Regions from separate parts of the Citrobacter sp. ANG330 genome, predicted to be linked through region 2. Evidence: predicted binding sites of a transcription regulator. Region 2 holds the regulator's gene; the other holds the start of a gene.

Region 1 (4,430 bases), on a different contig from region 2:
GCCATCGTAATACCTAGTGACAATCGCCGGTGGTGGTGCTGGCACAGCAGTCGCTGGCTTTTTTCCGTGTTGCCAGCAGATTGACATTCACCCGGCTGCGCGCCCGGCGCAACAGCCCCAGAACCACAACGTTAAACAGAATCACCGCCAGTATGCAGACCAGACTGTAACGCGGGTGCTCACTGTAGCTGGCAACCTGGTAGAATACGGTCGACAGTGAGTAGGCAATGTTCAGCCCCCACAAAATGGAGAAGCCCATCCATCCGCGGCTGGACTCACGGGCAATTGCCCCCATTACCGAGATACACGGCACGTACAGCAGGACGAAAATCAGGTAGCTGTAGGCTGCTGCCGCGCTGCCAAATTTCTCACCCATTACGCCCATCGCGCCGGTCGCCATTTCGCCATCGCCTTTACTGGCTTCGATCGGGTTCGCCAGTACGCTCAGGCTGAAGGTGTCTTTCAGGCTCTGCCAGGTTTCATCCAGTGCGCTCAGCAATTCATCGCTAAGATGAAATTCAGCCGGATTAAATTCCTCGTCCTGAATATTTTCTGCGGTATAGAGCGTGTTGAGCGTACCCACTACCACTTCTTTTGCCATTGCGCCCGTGAACAACCCGACCGTGGCCTGCCAGTTGTCTTCGTGAACGCCAATCGGTTTGAAGACTGGGGTAATCACGCGGCTGACGGAGGCCAGCGCTGAATCGTTGATGTTATCGACAATCTTGCCACTCAGCGAAAAACTGTTAAATGCACTCAGGAATATGCTGACAATGACAATCACTTTACCGGCGCGCAGGACAAATCCTTTCAGGCGCTGCCAGGTCTGGATGATCAGACTTTTGATATGCGGAACGTGGTAAACCGGAAGTTCCATTACAAACGGTGAGGCTTCGCCACGCATGATGGTGTGTTTGAGCATCAGACCGGTGAGTACCGCCATCACAATACCCAGTACGTACAGAGAGAACACCGCCAGCGCGCCGTTCTGCCCGAAGAAAGCCGCGGCAAACACGGCGAAAATCGCCAGTCGCGCCCCACAGGACATGAACGGTGCCATCATGATGGTCATCAGACGCTCGCGGGGCGCATCCAGGGTGCGGGCCCCCATCACCGATGGCACGTTGCAGCCAAAGCCGACAATCAGCGGGACGAACGATTTGCCCGGCAGTCCAAGCGCCTGCATCAGACGGTCCATCACAAACGCGGCCCGCGCCATGTAGCCGGAGTCTTCGAGGAACGAGAGGAACAGGTACATCATGCCGATCTGCGGAACCAGCGGCAGAACGGTGTTAATCCCGCCGCCAAGCCCCTGGGCGAGGAAGATAGTCAGCCAGTCCGGGAAGTGAAGGGTATAACCGATCCACTGGATACCGTGAATAAAGATCGCCACAGAGCCGGCGTCAAATATCGGGGTCAGCGCGCCGCCGATGTTAATGGCGAGCAGGAACATCAGGTACATCACAAACAGGAAGATCGGCAGGCCCAGAAAACGGTTGAGAATGATTTTGTCCACAGCCGTCGTAAAGCGGCTGGGTTCTGCGGTCAGCGTGTTGCTTACCACATCGCAAATCGCCGCAATGCACTGATAACGCGCATCGGCAATATGCAGCGCCGGGTCGTCCATCTCGTCGCTCAGATGCGCCAGAGAAATATCCAGTTGCGCCGCGGCGTCACCAGCATAAGCCCGGCTGTAGATGTCTCCTTCCAGCATTTGCAGACCGAGCCAACGACGCTGTTGCGCAGGCATCTCTTTTGCCATGGCGCCCGCCAGTTTATTGGCCTCACGTAGCAACGGCTGGGCGTAGTGTACCAGTTCGACGTTTTCATTTTTGCTGTGGCGGTCAATCGCCAGCTTCAGCGCTTCGATACCGCGTCCACGGGTGGAAACCAGCGGGACGACCGGGCAACCAAGACGGGCTGAAAGGGAGTCGATATCAATGCGGATTTTCTGTTTTTCCGCAATGTCGAGCATGTTAAGGGCGACAATGCAGGGAATGCCCAGCTCAAGCAGTTGCAGTGTCAGATAGAGGTTACGCTCAAGGTTTGAAGCATCCACCACGTTAATTAACAAATCGGCGTCGCCGCTCAGAATATAGTGGCAGGCGATCTGCTCATCCAGAGAGGTTTGTGAAGAGATGGTGGTAAGCGAATAGGTGCCGGGCAGATCGACCAGCGTGACCTGATGGTCCGTGGTCGCGAATTGCCCCTCTTTACGTTCAACGGTGACACCAGCCCAGTTGCCGACGCGCTGACGGGCGCCGGTCAGTTGGTTAAATAACGTTGTCTTGCCGGAATTTGGATTACCAATTAAACCAATGGTTAATTTTTTCATTGTTATAGACTCACTGTATTAACAGGAAACCGCTTCCACTTCTAATAACGCCAGGTCTTTTTTACGCAATACCAGGCTGACACGACGCGTCTCAATATGAACAGGATCGCCCAGGGGGGCGACGCGCACCACGTTAAATGAGGAACCCGGAAGCATGCCGAGGGAAAGCAGTTTCTGACGGTATGCAGGACTTATTTCTCGGGAAAAGCCGGTGATTTTCCACGCAGTATCTGGAGCAAATTGCATAAGAACCTACTTGTTTCTCGCTAACTGGATGTTTACCTCATGGGGCAAAGAGGCGCGGCATGAGACCAGATGATTAGCCAACGAAGGAAAGAGTAAATAATCAACAATGCAATGATAATGAGAATGGTTTTTATCTTCAACCGATTAAATGTGACGGAATGTTGGTTTGAATAATAATCTGCGTTATTTTTGATATGGCTCAAAAATAATAACTGTCAGGTAAAATGATTTGAATTATTAATAAATGAACGTTGTTAATGTTTAATTAAGGTTTCATCTGTTAACGAAGTGAAAAGTTTAATGCGGTGGCGAGAGAACAGCGTAAATATGCCGGACAGGATGTTTCCACCGCTATCCGGCACATGATCCAAACTTAACGTTTTTTACCCATTGCTGCTGCCAGCGCATCCATCATCGCGCTGTTACCAGCAGGCTGCGCTTCACGACTACGCGGTTTTGCTGCTTTCGCTGCCGGACGGTCGTTTCCGCCGCCGCCACGACGGGCATTGGTTTCACCAGGCTGTTCGTCCAGACGCATCGTCAGGGCAATACGCTTGCGCTGCAGATCAACTTCCAGCACTTTCACCTTCACGATATCGCCTGCTTTCACCACGGTGTGCGGATCGTCGACGAACTTGTTCGACAGCGATGAGATATGGACCAGTCCATCCTGATGTACGCCAATATCCACAAATGCGCCGAAGTTGGTGACGTTAGTCACCGCGCCTTCCAGAATCATCCCCGGCTGCAGGTCATTCATGGTTTCAACGCCATCGGCGAACTGGGCGGTTTTGAACTCCGGACGCGGGTCACGACCCGGTTTCTCCAGCTCTTTAATGATATCGCTGACGGTCGGAACACCGAACTTGTCGTCGGTGAAGTCGACGGCTTTCAGATTGCGTAGTTCGCTGCTGTTGCCCATCAGGTCTTTCAGGGCCTGTTGCGTTGCCGCCAGAATACGTTCCACAACCGGATACGCTTCCGGGTGAACGGTGGACGCATCCAGCGGGTTATCGCCGTGGTTAATACGCAGGAAGCCTGCGCACTGTTCGAAGGCTTTTGGCCCCAGACGGCTGACTTTCAGCAGTTGCTGACGATTCTGGAACTGCCCGTTCTCGTCGCGCCAGGCCACGATATTCTGCGCCATCATGCGGGTCAGACCGGCTACACGCGTCAACAGCGGAACCGATGCCGTATTCAAATCAACGCCAACGGCGTTCACGCAGTCTTCCACCACCGCGTCCAGCTTTCGGGCCAGCTGAGTCTGGCTGACATCATGCTGATACTGGCCAACCCCGATGGATTTCGGATCGATTTTCACCAGTTCGGCGAGGGGATCCTGCAGACGACGCGCGATGGATACCGCGCCGCGCAAAGAGACGTCAAGATCCGGAAATTCCTGTGCCGCCAGTTCAGACGCAGAATAGACCGATGCTCCGGCTTCACTGACAATCACTTTCTGCGCTGTGACTTTCGGGAACTGCTTCTGCACGTCGAGGAAGAAGCGTTCGGTTTCACGCGAGGCGGTGCCGTTACCAATCGCCACCAGTTCCACATTGTACTTTTCACACAGTGCAGCCACCGCCACGGCGGCTTTCGCTGCCTGGCCGGTATGAGGATAGATGGTATCAGTGGCGACCAGCTTACCGGTGCCGTCCACCACCGCAACTTTCACCCCGGTACGCAGACCTGGATCAAGACCCATAGTGGCGCGCAGGCCCGCTGGTGCCGCCATCAGCAGGTCGTGAAGGTTACGGGCGAATACATTAATCGCTTCGTCTTCCGCGCGTTCGCGGACGGTTCCCATCAACTCGGTTTCGAGATGCATCAACACCTTGATACGCCACGT
Region 2 (4,430 bases):
CGGAACGCATCGATCGTTTAGTGGCCATTGATATCGCCCCGGTGGATTACCACGTCCGCCGCCACGACGAAATTTTCGCCGCCATCAACGCGGTGACGGCATCAGAGGCAAAAACCCGCCAGCAGGCGGCCGCGGTCATGCGCGAACATCTTAATGAAGAAGGCGTGATTCAATTTTTGCTGAAATCGTATGTTGACGGCGAGTGGCGCTTCAACGTACCGGTATTGTGGGAGCAATATCCGCATATTGTCGGTTGGGAGACGATTCCCGCCTGGGATCACCCGGCGCTGTTTATCCCCGGCGGCAACTCCCCTTACGTCACCGAGGCGTACCGCAATGAATTACTGGCACAGTTCCCACAAGCACGCGCGCATGTGATTGCCGGGGCTGGTCACTGGGTGCATGCCGAAAAACCGGAGGCGGTGCTGCGCGCCATCCGTCGTTATCTTAATGAAACGGCTAACTGATTAAAAACTCAGCGTCCGTGCGCGATTACGCGTGTGAACGTTGGCGCGCCTCATTCGCTGATGTATGATGGCGCGCTATCCAGCCGGGCAGAGGCCTGGCTGATTGTTTCCCCGAAGTCACCAAAATCATGGCCAAAGAACAAACGGACCGTACGACACTAGATCTGTTCGCGCACGAGCGTCGCCCGGGACGACCGAAAACCAATCCGCTTTCGCGCGATGAACAGCTGCGCATTAACAAGCGTAATCAACTCAAACGCGACAAAGTTCGCGGCCTTAAGCGTGTCGAACTCAAACTCAACGCGGAAGCTGTCGACGCGCTGAATGAGTTGGCGGAATCCCGTGAGATGAGCCGTAGTGAACTGATAGAAGAGATATTGATGGCCCAACTGGCAGCGCTGCGCGGTCAGGATCTCGCCTGAAATCCCCCCTTCTCCCACTTTCGTGTAGCACGGAGTGCACTTGTATGCGTTTGCTATTTCCGCATACCTGACTGTTCTGCTATGATTGCCCTTATCTGCGGGCAATTCGCCCCCACCATTTCAATAAGTTTCAAGAGGTTACTTTACTCATGGCAATCACTGGCATCTTTTTCGGCAGCGACACCGGGAATACCGAAAATATCGCAAAAATGATTCAAAAACAGCTTGGTAAAGACGTTGCCGATGTGCATGACATTGCAAAAAGCAGCAAGGAAGATCTCGAAGGTTATGACATTCTGCTGCTCGGCATCCCAACCTGGTACTACGGTGAAGCGCAGTGTGACTGGGATGACTTCTTCCCGACTCTCGAAGACATTGATTTTAACGGCAAACTGGTTGCGCTGTTTGGCTGTGGCGATCAGGAAGATTACGCAGAATACTTCTGCGACGCGTTAGGCACGATCCGCGATATCATTGAACCACGCGGTGCCACCATCGTGGGCCACTGGCCGACCGCCGGCTATCATTTTGAAGCCTCCAAAGGCCTGGCAGATGACGATCATTTTGTCGGTCTGGCGATTGACGAAGACCGTCAGCCGGAACTGACCGCTGAGCGCGTAGAAAAATGGGTGAAGCAGATTTCCGAAGAACTGCACCTCGACGACATCATTAACGCCTGATGTTTTGCGGCGCAGACAATGTTTGCGCCGCATCAATAGTCAGAACCAATCAAAATAATTGCTACAAATTTGTAACTTTCTTGCCCATCCCTGTACAATGTGCGGGAGTTTTTCGGTGGCGCTCTCATTTCCAGGCAATACCGACTATTTATTAACATTTGCCAGAGGCTTGCAGTTTTCATTTAGACACGGCAGTCCTATAATGAAACGCATTATCCCGAGTGCAATTTCTGTCACTTCTTGTATGAAGTGAATCGTTTAGCAACAGGACAGATTCCGCATGACTGACAACAATACCGCATTAAAGAAGGCTGGCCTGAAAGTAACGCTTCCTCGTTTAAAGATTCTGGAAGTTCTTCAGGGACCGGATAACCATCACGTCAGTGCGGAAGATTTATACAAACGACTGATCGACATGGGTGAAGAAATTGGTCTGGCGACCGTATATCGCGTGCTGAACCAGTTTGATGACGCCGGTATCGTAACCCGCCACAATTTTGAAGGCGGCAAATCCGTTTTTGAGCTGACCCAGCAGCATCATCACGATCACCTGATTTGCCTTGATTGCGGCAAAGTGATCGAATTCAGTGATGAGTCTATTGAAGCGCGCCAGCGTGAGATTGCGTCAAAGCATGGCATTCGTCTGACGAACCATAGCCTCTACCTTTACGGTCACTGCGCTGAAGGCGATTGCCGCGAAAACGAACACGCGCATGACGCGAAATAATCTGCATTATTCTGAAAAGCCAACCTGCCGGTTGGCTTTTTTTATGCCTGCTATTCCCCATTCAGCACTTTCCTCCGCCAGCATGTTGCTTTAATGTAAAATATCACCCTGCCTCACCCGGAGAATCGAAATGGAACTTCGCCAGCTACGTTATTTTGTCCGCATTGTGGAAACCGGCAGTATGGGCAGCGCGGCGCTCGATCTCGACATCGGCGTCTCTGCGCTCAGTCAGCAGATGACGCGGCTGGAAAACGAGCTTGCGATCCGCCTGTTGCAGCGAACCTCACGTGGTGTGACCCCCACTAACGCCGGTCTGGCCTTTTATTCACAGGCGCAACTGGCGCTGCGTCACGCCGATGATGCGATCCTGGCGGCTCGCGAAGCGCGGTTATCCGGACACGTCAGCGTTGGCATGGCGCCCAGCACCGCTTCCATCCTCGGAATGCCGTTTATTGACGCGATGCGGAAACACTATGCCGACGTGCGTTTGCACGTGGTGGAAAGCCTCTCCGGCAATCTGGAAAGAATGATCAACACCCGTCAGATTGATCTGGCGGTCGTGTTTCAGGAAAAGAAGATCCTGCGCTGGAGCGCCAGACCGATCCTCGAAGAGCGGCTGTTTCTGATTGGCACGTACGACCTGCTGGCGGATATTACGGATGACACCATAACCCCTGCTCAACTGGCGAATATTCCCCTGATCATGCCAAGCCAGGGCCACGGACTGCGTGGCAGACTGGAAGGCATCTGTCAGGAACACGGACTGAAGGTGAATATCGCCACGGAAATTGACGGTCTGACGTTACTGATGCGCGCCGTTCGCAGCGGACTCGGCGCCACGCTGCAACCCGGAGCGGCCATTTCACATCTTGAGAGGGAAGCGCTAAGAGTGATCGGCGTTCACAATCCTATACTCAGCCGCCCTAATTTTCTGGTCAGCCTGTCTGACGATGAACTCACCCCCGCCGGTCTTGCAGCCCGCGTGATCCTCACAAAAGTGATGCGTGAACTGGTGGAAACCGGTAGTTGGCCGGGCGCAACCCTTTACACTCACTAAACAGCTCTTTAGCTTCCCGCCATAGCGGCCGTACAACCTGTGCGTATACATTTTAATTACAAATTTAACAAATAGTTAAATGGTAATGGAGTCTACGATGGTTGATGTACTGGTGATCGGCGGCGGTAATGCCGCGTTATGTGCCGCCTTAACCGCCCGCGAGGCAGGAGCCTCGGTGTTGTTGCTAGAAGCTGCGCCCAGAGAATGGCGCGGTGGAAATTCTCAACACACGCGCAATTTACGCTGCATGCACGATGCGCCTCAGGATGTGCTGGTCGAGAGTTATCCCGAAGAGGAGTTCTGGCAGGATCTCTGGCGTGTCACCGAAGGTAATACTAATGAAGCGCTGGCGCGTCTGGTGATCCGTACCTCTTCGCAATGTCGCGACTGGATGCGTCAGCACGGTGTTAATTTTCAGCCTCCGCTTTCGGGCGCGCTGCACGTGGCGCGAACCAACGCCTTTTTCATGGGCGGCGGGAAAGCGCTGGTGAACGCCTATTATCGTAGCGCAGAAAAGCTGGGGGTACAGATTCGCTACAACACGCCGGTTCAGGCCCTCGAACTGCGCAACGGTGAGTTTGTCGCTGCCCTCGCCGGGAACGAACGCATTGAAGCCCGCGCCTGCGTCCTGGCCGCCGGCGGATTTGAATCTAATCGCGAATGGCTGCGCGAGGCCTGGGGAGAAAATGCCCGCGGCGAATGGCCGGCCGATAACTTCCTTATTCGCGGCACCCGCTTTAATCAGGGCGTTCTGCTCAAATTTATGATCGAGGCCGGAGCCGACGTCATTGGCGATCCCTCTCAGTCACATTGTGTCGCCATTGATGCCCGCGCCCCGCTGTATGACGGTGGCATTTGCACCCGCGTGGACTGTGTGTCACTTGGCGTGGTGGTCAATCGGGATGCGGAACGCTTTTACGATGAGGGCGAAGATTTCTGGCCCAAGCGCTATGCCATCTGGGGCCGACTGGTTGCCCACCAGCCCGGTCAGATTGGCTACTCCATTATCGACAGCAAAGCAATCGGTCACTTTATGCCACCAGTATTCCCCGGTGCGCAAGCCAACACATTGGGGGA

Evidence for each region. The regulator Fur, encoded in region 2, represses iron uptake genes when iron is present. The targets are predictions, from matches to a motif close to ATAATAATGAGAACNACTATCAA.
Region 1: feoA (ferrous iron transporter A) is a predicted target of Fur. The motif match lies at 2,693-2,715, and genes of this name have one in related genera.

The regions. Positions count from the first base shown of each region.
Region 1 is NZ_JASJUI010000010.1:100,225-104,654, forward strand. It holds gene feoC ([Fe-S]-dependent transcriptional repressor FeoC) at 1-5, opposite strand, end outside; gene feoB (Fe(2+) transporter permease subunit FeoB) at 14-2,335, opposite strand; gene feoA (ferrous iron transporter A) at 2,354-2,581, opposite strand; gene QNN88_RS19085 (Tex family protein) at 2,955-4,430, opposite strand, start outside.
Region 2 is NZ_JASJUI010000004.1:421,641-426,070, reverse strand. It holds gene ybfF (esterase) at 1-467, shown strand, start outside; gene ybfE (LexA regulated protein) at 596-889, shown strand; gene fldA (flavodoxin FldA) at 1,039-1,569, shown strand; gene fur (ferric iron uptake transcriptional regulator) at 1,850-2,296, shown strand; gene tcuR (tricarballylate utilization LysR family transcriptional regulator TcuR) at 2,427-3,353, shown strand; gene tcuA (FAD-dependent tricarballylate dehydrogenase TcuA) at 3,451-4,430, shown strand, end outside.